2 regions of the Acidocella aluminiidurans genome follow, and region 2 is predicted to be linked to the other one. Evidence: predicted binding sites of a transcription regulator. Region 2 holds the regulator's gene; the other holds the start of a gene.

Region 1 (5,493 bases), 530 kb from region 2:
GCGGCGCGGTCGCCGGTGAGCAGCAGAGTTTTGATGCCCATGGCGTGCAGCCGCGCTACCGCCTGCGCCGCATCCGGGCGCGGCGTGTCGGTGAAACCGAAAGCCCCCAGCGTCGTGCCGTCGGCCAGCGCGAGGTAAGACCAAGTGAGCGCATCGCCCGGCACCGGGACGTGCGGCACCAGCCGGGCCGAGCCGAACAGATAGGCCACGCCCGCAACCTCGCCCTGCACGCCCTGGCCGGGCAACGCCTTGAAGGCGGTGGCCGGGGCCACGCCGTCCTGGCGCAAAGGCAGGCTCAGCGGATGGGTGTCCCGCGCCGCCAGGGACGCGGCGATGGCGCGCAGCCGCTCCTCATCCAGATCAGCCAGAGGCCGGATTTCAGCCAAAGTCGGGGTGCCGGTGGTCAGCGTGCCGGTTTTGTCGAAGGCCAGCACGTCGATCTTCGCCGCCGCCTCGATCGCATCGGCATCCCGGAACAAGATCCCCGCCTTCGCCGCCGCCCCGGTGCCGGCCAGAATCGCGGCAGGTGTCGCCAGCCCCAAGGCGCAGGGGCAGGCAATGACCAGAACCGAGACCGCGTTGATCAACGCGGTGGCGACAGGCGCGCCATGCAGCAGCCAGCCGGCGAAGGTGAGTGCGGCGATGCCCAGCACCATCGGCACGAACCAGGCAGAAACCCGGTCCGCCAGCTTCTGCACGCGCGGCTTGGCGGATTGCGCCTGCTCGATCAGCCGTGCCATCCGGTCCAGGAAGCTCTCACCGGGCGGTGCGGTGACGCGCAGGCGCAGCACCGCGTCCAGATTCAGCGTGCCGGCCAGCAGCTTGGCCCCCTTGCCCCGCGGCTGCGGCAGCGCCTCGCCGGTCACCGGGCTTTCATCCAGGCTGCCCTCGCCCTCCAATATCTCGCCATCCACCGGCACCCGCTCGCCGGGGCGGATCAGGATCTCGTCATCCACGCGCAGCCTGGCCGGCGCCACATCCTCGCCGCTGGCCAGATGCGCCAGCTCCGGACGCAGCGCCTGCAGCTCCAGCACCGCCTTGGCGGCATCGCGCTTGGCCTGGCCTTCCAGATATTTGCCCAGCCGCACCAGGGCGATCACCGCCACGGAACTTTCCAGATAAAGCGGCCCGCCGGCAAAGACATCCCACAGCGAGAGCCCGTAGGCGGCGGAGGTGCCGAGCGCCACCAGCAGATCCATATTGCCGCTGCCGGCGCGCAGGGCCAGGAACCCGGCCCGGTAGAAACGCGCCCCCAGCCAAAATTGCACCAAGGTGGCGCAGATCAGCGGCACCATCGGGGGCACCGGCATCACCATGCTGTCCAGCACCACCGGCACCGCCAGCAGGAAGGCGGCCACCAGCTCGATCTGCTCGCGCCAGCTGGCATCCGGCCGGGCGGATTTGACCGGGACAGCGCTATAGCCCGCCCGCTCCACCGCCGCCGCCAGCGCCTCCAGCCCCACCTCGCCGCTGACCGTGACATGCGCGCGCTCCAGCGCCAGATTGACGCTCGCCGCCTGCACCCCTGGCACCCGTCCCAGCACTTTTTCCACCCGCGCCACGCAGGAGGCGCAAGTCATGCCGCCGATGCTGAGCTCAATATCGCGGGAGGGGGCAAGGGTCTGGTCCATCGCCCTCATATAGGGCTTCCCATGATGGGAGGGTCAAGGCTTGACCTTCCCATCATGGCCACCCTTATCCAGCATAAATCACAGGAGACCCGATATGGCCCATTCCACCCCCTTACAGTTCGACGTGCCCGACATGGATTGCCAGGGCTGCGTGCGCTCGATCACCGAGGCGCTGCGCAAGCTCGACCCCAACGTGCATGTGGTCGCTGACCTGGACACCAAGCGCGTCGTCATTGGCGGCGAGATCGATGCCGGCCGCGCCGCCGAGGCGATCGAGGCGGCTGGGTTTGATGTGAAGGCAGCGGGTTAAACCGCAAATTTCGCCGCGCCCGCACCGGATTTTTGCAAGGCCGCCGTAAACGGCCTTGCAGCGACGCGCTTTTAATATTTTTGTTCTTCTTTTGTTCTTGACTTTGCGGCTGGGATGACCTTAATCAAACCAGAACGGAGCATGAACACACAATGTCTGCGTCTCGGGTACAAATCAAGCGGGAAGCCGGCTTTGGCGCGCTGAAAGGGCGCGGCACCGGGCTCAACCCGGCCAATCGCTTTGAAGCGTCGCGCCGGGACGCCTTCGATGATGGCTGGGACCAGGCGGAAGAGGCCGTGCGGCCGCAAACCAGCCTGATCCGCGATGCCGCGCGCAGCATCATCGCCCGCAATGACAGCCCGGATCTTTCCTTCGAGACCAGCATCAACCCGTATCGCGGCTGCGAGCATGGCTGCATTTATTGCTTCGCCCGGCCCAGCCACGCTTATCTGGGCTTCTCCGCCGGGCTGGAGTTCGAGACCAATATCCTCTTCAAGCCGGACGCGCCGAAGCTGCTCGAAAAAGAGCTCTCCCGCCCCGGCTACAAGCCCAACGTGATCGTGCTCGGCTCCAATACCGACCCCTACCAGCCGGTGGAGCGCACGCTGGGTCTCACCCGCGCGATTTTGGAGGTGCTGGAGCGCTTCAACAACCCGGTCGCCATCGTCACCAAATCCGCCTTGGTGCTGCGCGATGCGGATATTCTCGGCCGCATGGCGGCGAAGGGGCTGGCGAAGGTGCATCTCTCCATCACCACGCTGGATGCGGATCTGGCCCGGGCGATGGAGCCGCGCGCCGCCTCCCCCGCCCGCCGCCTGGCGGCGATCGCCGGGCTGGTCCAGGCCGGCATTCCCGCGGCGGTGATGGCCTCGCCGATGATCCCCGGCCTCAACGATATGGAGCTGGAGCGCATTCTGGAAGCCGCCGCCGCCGCCGGGGCCGGCAGCGCCTACAGCATCATGCTGCGCCTGCCGCATGAGCTGGGCGAGCTGTTTACCGACTGGCTGAACAAATTCCTGCCCGAGCGCGCCGGCCATGTGCTGAGCCTGATCCGCCAGGCCCGCGCCGGGGCGCTGAACGATGCGCAGTTTCATTCCCGCTTTCAGGGCAGCGGCCCCTATGCGCAGCTGCTGCGCCAGCGTTTCAGCGCCGCCGTGAAGCGGCTGGGGCTGGATGAAGCCAGCTCACGCCTCGATATTTCGCAATTCCGCGTCCCCGGCCGGGCGCTGCCCAGCCAGCAGATGAGTCTTTTCTAACCCGTGCGCCCCGCGCCAGCGGGAGCCTCCAGCGGGCAGAGTGCCCGCCCATTCCCACAAAGGAGTTTGGTCATGCAGTATCTGTTCTTCATCAATCCGAGCATCGTCATCGGCCTGGTCTCGGCCTTGGGCTGCGCCTATTTCCTCTGCATCTGCGCCGAGGAAACCAAAACCCTGCTGGCTTATCGCCGCTCTATGCGTCAGCCGGCCGAGAAACTGGCCAACCATAAGCGCGTGAAATTTCCGCGATTTCCACGCGATATGCGCCATACCAGCGCGCCCGCCCCGTATTTTGTGCCAGCAGATGCGCGGTTTGCGCCTTCCAGGCTTTGATCGCCTGCAGATCGCGCCAATAGGAAAGCGCGACCTCCTCACCGCCCTCACTGAGGGCGTGAAATTCCAGGCAGCCGAACTCCTGCAACGCCATATCGCGCAGGCGCTGCGCCATGGCGCTGTATTCTTCATCCAGCTGGGCGATTTGCGCCCGGAAAATCACCACATACATCGCCCGGCCCTCAACATTTGCAGCGTGATGCCGAGGGCCAGCCTGGTCAAGCCTTGGATGAAATTCCCGCCCTTGGCCTTGGCATCGCGTTTTCCTTACATAAATGATCGGAAACGTTCATTTGGCCGGCGCCGCGCCGGGAAGGATTTCCCCTTTGAGTCAGCAATTGCATCTCGGCGCCTTCATGCGCCCGGTCGGCATCCACACCGCCTGGTGGCGCTATCCCGGCGCCTGGGCGGACGCGAATTTCAATCTCGAACATATGGTCCAGCTGATCCAGACGCTGGAGCGCGGCCGGTTCGATGCCTTCTTCATGGCCGACCATCTCGGCGTGCTGAATATGGGCATGGATGCGCTCAAGCGCAGCGCCACCGTCACCTCCTTCGAGCCTTTCACCTTGCTCTCGGCCCTTTCGATGGTGACCAGCCGCATCGGCCTGGTCGCCACCGCCTCCACCACCTTCGATGCGCCTTTCCATATCGCCCGGCGCTTTGCCTCGCTCGACCATCTCAGCAAAGGCCGCGCGGGCTGGAACATCGTCACCACCTCCAACCCGGAATCGGCGCTGAATTTCGGCGGCGAGGACCAGATGGAGCATGATGAGCGCTATCGCCGTGCGAAGGAATTCCACGATGTGGTCATCGGGCTGTGGGACAGCTTCGCCGACGATGCCTGGATCCGCGACCAGGAGAGCGGCGTGTTTTTCGATCCGCAAAAAATGCACCGGCTGGATCATCAAGGCGAATATTTCGCCGTGCGCGGGCCTTTGAATATCGCAAGGCCGGTGCAGGGCCGCCCGGTGATCGTACAGGCCGGCGCCTCCGAGGCCGGGCGCCAGCTGGCGGCGGAAACCGCCGAGGTGATTTTCGGCGCCGCCCGCACGTTGAAGGATGGCCAAGAATTCTATGCCGACATCCATAAGCGCATGGCCGCTCTCGGCCGCGCCGATGATACGTTGAAAATTCTGCCGGCTGCCTTCGTCGTCGTCGGCCGCACCCATGCGGAGGCGCTGGAAAAGAAGCAGCGCCTGGACGCGCTGGTGCATCCGGACAGCGCCCTGCCCAACCTCTCAATGCGCCTGGGCGTGGATGCCAGCAAGTTCGATCTCGATGCGCCCTTGCCCGAGCTCCCCCCCACCAATGCCAGCCAGAGCGCCCAGGCACAGCTGGTGAAGATGGCGCGCGAGCAGAGCCTCACCGTGCGGCAGCTGGCGCAGCATGTCGGCGCCTATGGCGGGCTCAGCTTCGTCGGCACGCCGGGCGAGATCGCCGATGGCATGCAGGAATGGCTGGAGAGCAAAGGCGCGGACGGATTCAACGTGATGTTCAACACCGTGCCGGAAGGGGTGAATGATTTCGTCGATCTGGTGGTACCGGAACTCACCCGCCGCGGTATCTATCGCGACGCCTATGCCGGCACCACGCTGCGCGAGCATCTGGGGCTGGCGCGACCGGCGAACCGGTTCTTCAGCTGAACATCTGGCCGCAAAAAACCCAGCACGTCGCTCAGCCGGCGGGGACGTGGCGGCGCTTAACCCAGCCTTGGGCTGGCGCGCCCGGCACGGGTGATGACGACCACGCCGTCCCCCGCCTCGACCATCAGCTCCGGCCCGGGGCGGCTGATCGTCTCGCCGCCGCGCCGGTTCAGCCCGACCACGAACAGCGTCCCCTCCGCCCCGCGCTCGATCTGCCCGACACTCTGCCCGGCATAGGGGCTGCCCGCCGCCACCGGCAGAATCTCAAGCTCCAGCCCCAGCGTGCGCAGGCCGGTGCCCAGCACCTGCATCGGCAC
Region 2 (5,493 bases):
CAGGCCCATCTGCCACGCGCGGCGAACGTTACGATCCTGCCGCCCGAAGCCCAGCGCCCCGCCCGCGCGCCGCATACCGGCAAGGCATCCCATGGCCCGGTGAGCGAGGGCACTTGGTTTCGCGTGGCCCTTGGCCGCAAACAAAATGCCGATCCGCGCTGGCTGGTGCCGCTGATCTGCAAGGCGGGGGGCGTCAGTAAACAAGAGATCGGTGCCATTCGCATTTTTGAGCGCGAGACCAAGTTCGAAATTGCGGCCCATGCCGCGAGCGCCTTTGCCAATGCGGCGAACGCCCAGACCGAGGCGCGGATCGAGCCCGCCGCCCCGCCGAGCAGCCCCTCACGCGCTCGCACGCAGTTTTCCGAACGCGGCGATTTCAAGACGAAAGCGGCTCCGAAGCCATATGCGCCAAAACCTGGCGGCAAGCTCAGCGAGCAACAGCGCCGGCGGCAGAATAAAGCGTCTCGCCATTGATTGCAGCTGATCCGGCCTCGAAAGGGATCGGATCAGCCAATCAGGCTCTGCGGCACACGCTTAATATTGCCGCATCAGCGCGATCAGGCGACCTTGAACACGGACACGTTCAGCCGGGAAAATTCTCGTTTCATACCGGATATTGGCTGGCTCCAGCGCAATGGACTGCCCTTTCCGGCGCAGACGCTTCAGCGTCACCTCGTGATCATCGACCAACGCGACGATAATCTGCCCGTTTTCAGCCGTATCGCCGCGCCGGATGATCACTGTATCACCGTCCAGAATTCCCGCTTCGATCATCGAATCGCCTTCGACGGTCAATGCGAAATGCTCCCCGGCGCCAAGCATGGAGAGCGGGATTTCGATCGTCTCTTCATTATCGCGCAAGGCTTCGATCGGCAGGCCTGCGGCGATTTTACCGTAAAGCGGCAGAGAAATCGCGGAAGGTTCAAAACTCTCCAGCTCATCTTGCTGCGACAGCCCGCGAGTTCCAAAATGTCCTTGAATCACGTTGGGCGCAAAACCATGCGCCTGCGCCTTGCTCGGCGTTATATCCTGCGGCAGCCGCACCACTTCCAGGGCTCTCGCCCTGTGCTTGTGGCGGCGCAGGAACCCACGTTCTTCCAGGGCGGAAATCAACCGATGGATTCCGGATTTTGAACGGAGATCCAAAGCCTCCTTCATTTCCTCGAAGCTGGGGCTGCATCCGGTCTCGCGCAGATGCCGGTCGATGAATAACAGCAATTCATGCTGTTTCGGCGTCAGCATTGAACATCTCCGAATTTTAAAGCTTCTGGAACAAAGCAACAACAAGGTGATGTTCTAGTTTAGTTCTCGTTTTCGCGTCAAGCGTTACGAATGATCCAAGCGCAGGATCTCCACGTAATGATCCAGCTGGGCGGCCGGTGAAAACGGCACACGGCGGATCAGCGCGTTGGACCGCGCCAAGGCACGCAGCATTCCTGAATCCTGTACCGGCAGCGGTGTTACCCGCATTTCGCCGTCCGCGGTCTTAGCGATCACCGCCCGAACATAGTCTTCCCGCATATCATTGGCCCGCATCGGCGCCGCCAATCGCATGCTTTCAAAGCGCGGCGGTTCAGCGGGCAAACCACACAGCGCCTCGATGGCGGCGCGTAAAAACAACACCGCGCAGACATAAGCGGACACGGGGTTGCCGGGCAGCCCCAACACAGGCAACTCACCGAGTCTGCCAAATATCAGGGGCTTGCCGGGGCGCATCGCGATTTTCCAGAAATCCAGCGCAAAACCGTGCTGGGACAGCCCTTGCCTAACCAGATCATAGGCACCGACACTCGCCCCACCTGTGGTCAGCAACAGATCGGCTCCTTTGGCAGCTAACGCCGCCTGCGCAACCTCGCCAACAGCATCACGCGCAATCGGCAAAACCAGCGGCTCGCCGCCATGGGCTGCAACGAAGGCGCTCAGCATCAGGGCGTTGGAGTTGGCGATCCCCCCGGCGGGAAGCGGCTCACCCGGCAGGGCAATTTCGTCCCCGGTGCAGAGGATCGCGATGCGCGGGCGCCGGTGAACAGCCAGCCAGGGATGCCCCGCCGCGGCAGCCAGTCCGATATCCCGCACAGACAGCCGCGCCGCCGCCGGCAAGACCTCGTCACCGGCTTGTATATCCTGGCCCTTACGGCGGATGTGGAGCCCAACGCGCACGCTTGCTGCAGGCTCCACCAAATCCGCCGCGACGGAGGCGTTCTCCTGGATCAAAACGGTATCCGCACCGTTGGGGATCGTGCTTCCGGTAAAGATCCGAACCGCCTCCCCCGGTCCAACCTCACCCGCGAACGGGTGCCCAGCCGGCGCTTCACCGGTCAGCCGGAGCGGCTTGCCAAGCTCAGTGTCAGCAGCACGCACTGCATACCCGTCCATGGCCGAAACATCACCAGGCGGCACAGTCAGCCGGGAGATGACCGGGCGCGCCAGCACGCGTTCATAGGCCTGTGCCAGCCCGACCATTTCAACGGCCACGGGCTTTAAATCGGCGACAATCCGGGCGCGCGCCTCCTCGACACTGATCATGGTGCCGAAAAATCTCCGCTCTTGCCGCCAGTCTTTCGCGTCAGCCGAATCGCCTCGATCCGCATCGTCTTATCCGCGGCCTTGACCATGTCATAGATGGTCAAAGCCGCAAGACTGACGGCGGTCAGGGCTTCCATTTCAATGCCGGTGCGTGCCGTTGTCCGGGCCGTGGCGACGATCTCGACCGAATCCTGCTCCAGGATTAGGTCAATGCTGATTGCATCGAGTGGCAGCGGATGGCAGAGCGGGATCAGCTCTCCGGTTTTCTTTGCCGCCATAATCCCGGCGATTCGCGCCGCCGCGAGGACATCGCCTTTTTCAGCCTGATTGTCGCGGATCAAGCTGACGGTCTCGGGCCGCATCACCACCCGCCCCTTGGCCTGCGCCTCGCGAAGCGTCACGGCCTTGGCCGAGACATCCACCATGCGCGCCGAGCCGTCAGCGCCGATATGGGTGAGCTGGCTCAATGGCCTAGAAGCGCGTGCACGGCTGCCTCCAGGTCGTCCTGGCGCATCAGTGATTCTCCGACGAGGAACCCCTGCACACAGACTTTCCGCAGCCTTTCGACATCCTGGTTGGTCTTGATGCCAGACTCGGAGATCATGAATTTATTCGGCGGGCAGAGGCTCGAAAGCTGCTCGGTTGTCGCAATATCCGTCACCATGGTCTTCAGATTGCGGTTATTGATACCGATCAAGGGCGTCTGCAGCAGAAGCGCGCGCTCCATCTCTTCCTCATTATGGACTTCCGCCAGAACATCCATATCCAGAGCCCGGGCGAGCCCTTCCAGATCGCGGGCCTGATCGTCCTCAAGCGCCGCCATGATCAGCAGAATGCAATCCGCCCCCATGACCCGGCTCTCATAGACCTGCCATTCATCCAGCATGAAATCCTTGCGAATGACGGGCAGGGAAACAGCCGCGCGGGCCGCCTCCAGATGCGCGGTCTGGCCTTGGAAGTATTTTTCGTCGGTCAGAACGGAAAGGCAGGTCGCGCCGGCCGCCGCGTAGGCCCGCGCCAGCGAGGCGGGCTCGAAATCCGGGCGGATCAAACCGCCCGAGGGCGAGGCCTTCTTGATCTCCGCGATCAGTCCGGCCTGGTCCTGCGCGGCCTTATCCATCAAAGCCCGGCCGAAGCCACGCGTCTTGTCGGCGTCCCTGACCTCGGCCTTCAACTCATCAAGCGGCCTGCGCCCCTGGCGCTCGGCAACTTCAGCGCGTTTATCCGCGCAGATTTTCGCCAGCACATCGTCGATTACAATATTCATGCCTGCTCTCCGGAGACCCGCTTCAACCGTTCCAGAACAGCCAAAGCGTCACCTCGATCTATCGCCTGCGCCGCCAGCTCGACCCCTTGGGGCAGTGTTTCCACCCGGCCCGCCACAATCAGCGCGGCAGCGCTATTCAACAACACCGTGTCACGATACGCGCCTGCTTGGCCCCGCAACAAAGCCAGTAAAGCCGCCGCATTATAGGCCGCGTCTCCGCCTTTCAAGGCAGAGGCCGGTGCTGCGGCAAGGCCCGCATCCGCGGCCGTTACCCCGAATTCCCTGATCTCATTGGCCTTCAGCGAGACCACCTGATTCACATCGTCGAGCACGAGTTCATCCATGCCGGCGCCATGCACGATCCAGGCGGCTTCCGTGCCAAGATCACGTAGCGTTTCCGCTACCGGGCGCAACCAAAACGGGTCATACACCCCCATCAACTGGCGCCGCACGCCGGCCGGATTGGCCATCGGGCCGGTCAGGTTGAACAAGGTTCGGGTGCCAAGCTCCACCCGAACCGGGGCAGCGTGCCGCAGCGCGGGGTGATGGCGCGGCGCGAACAGAAAGACGCACCCAACCTCGCGCAGCACCGCCGATAACCGGTCAATGGGCGGCTCGATCGCAACACCAAGCGCCATCAACACATCCGCGGCGCCTGAGCGCGAGGACAACGCCTTATTGCCGTGCTTGGCGACAGGCACATCGCACGCCGCCAGGACAAATGTCGTCGCGGTGGAAATATTGAGGCTGGCGGCGCCGTCCCCGCCTGTGCCGCAAACATCCATGGCATCCGCCGGCGCTTCGATCGTGGCCATACGCTTTCGCATCGCCGTGACCGCGCCGGTCAGCTCCGCTACCGTTTCGCCGCGTGCACGCATGGCCATCAGCATCCCGCCGATCTGGGCGGGCGTGGCCTGCCCATCCATGACCACGCCGAATGCCTCTTCGGCCTCAGACACGGTCAAGCTTTCGCCCTTACCGAGGCGCGCCAGCACCGGTTTCAGCGAACTATTCACGCAGCAACCGGAACCTTCACCCCTGCGAGATGCAGGAAGTTGCGCAGAATATCATGCCCGTTCGAGGTCGCGATACTCTCCGGATGAAACTGCACGCCATAAATCGGCAGCTCCGCGTGGCGCAATCCCATGATAATGCCGTCTTCAGTGCGGGCCGTGGGCACCAGCACGCTGGGCAAGGTCGCCTGCTGTACGATCAGCGAATGATAACGGGTCGCGGTGAAGGGATTCGGCAAGCCTTCGAAAATGTCGGTATTATCGTGGAAGACAGGGCTGGTTTTCCCATGCACGGGCTGTGGTGCGCGCACCACCTGCCCCCCAAAGGCCTGACCGATCGCCTGGTGGCCCAAACACACACCGAACAAAGGCAGCTTTGCCGCAGCCGCCGCCTGTACCATCGGCAGACAGATCCCGGCCTCATTCGGCGTGCACGGCCCTGGGGACAAAACCACCGCCTGTGGCCGCATGGCCAGAACATCCTCGGGGCTCAACGCATCATTGCGCTTGACCACACATTCAGCGCCGAGATCCCCGAAAAACTGAACGAGATTGAAGGTGAAGCTGTCGTAATTATCAATAAGAAGAATCATCGCTCAAGCTCCCGGCGCGCTGACATAGCGCACGGCGTCCTCGGCGGCGCGGAACAACGCGCGCGCTTTATGCACGCTTTCCATATATTCGGCC

The links. Region 2 encodes LexA, which represses DNA repair genes until DNA is damaged. Its sites were predicted from a motif close to TGTTCTANNTANGTTC; they were not measured.
Region 1: a site for LexA is predicted at 2,023-2,038, ahead of ACZ46S_RS00800 (PA0069 family radical SAM protein). Genes of this name have one in related genera too.

The regions. Positions count from the first base shown of each region.
Region 1 covers NZ_AP031589.1:156,713-162,205, reverse strand. Annotated here, with positions in the region: gene ACZ46S_RS00810 (heavy metal translocating P-type ATPase) at 1-1,631, opposite strand, end outside; gene ACZ46S_RS00805 (heavy-metal-associated domain-containing protein) at 1,726-1,941, shown strand; gene ACZ46S_RS00800 (PA0069 family radical SAM protein) at 2,094-3,197, shown strand; gene ACZ46S_RS00795 (hypothetical protein) at 3,270-3,530, shown strand; partial or broken gene ACZ46S_RS00790 (antibiotic biosynthesis monooxygenase family protein) at 3,550-3,624, opposite strand; gene ACZ46S_RS00785 (LLM class flavin-dependent oxidoreductase) at 3,857-5,176, shown strand; gene ACZ46S_RS00780 (potassium channel family protein) at 5,233-5,493, opposite strand, start outside.
Region 2 covers NZ_AP031589.1:3,300,287-3,305,779, reverse strand. Annotated here, with positions in the region: gene ACZ46S_RS16280 (DEAD/DEAH box helicase) at 1-474, shown strand, start outside; gene lexA (transcriptional repressor LexA) at 535-1,242, opposite strand; gene ACZ46S_RS16270 (molybdopterin molybdotransferase MoeA) at 1,327-2,526, opposite strand; gene moaC (cyclic pyranopterin monophosphate synthase MoaC) at 2,523-2,993, opposite strand; gene trpC (indole-3-glycerol phosphate synthase TrpC) at 2,990-3,793, opposite strand; gene trpD (anthranilate phosphoribosyltransferase) at 3,790-4,809, opposite strand; gene ACZ46S_RS16250 (anthranilate synthase component II) at 4,806-5,399, opposite strand; gene trpE (anthranilate synthase component I) at 5,403-5,493, opposite strand, start outside.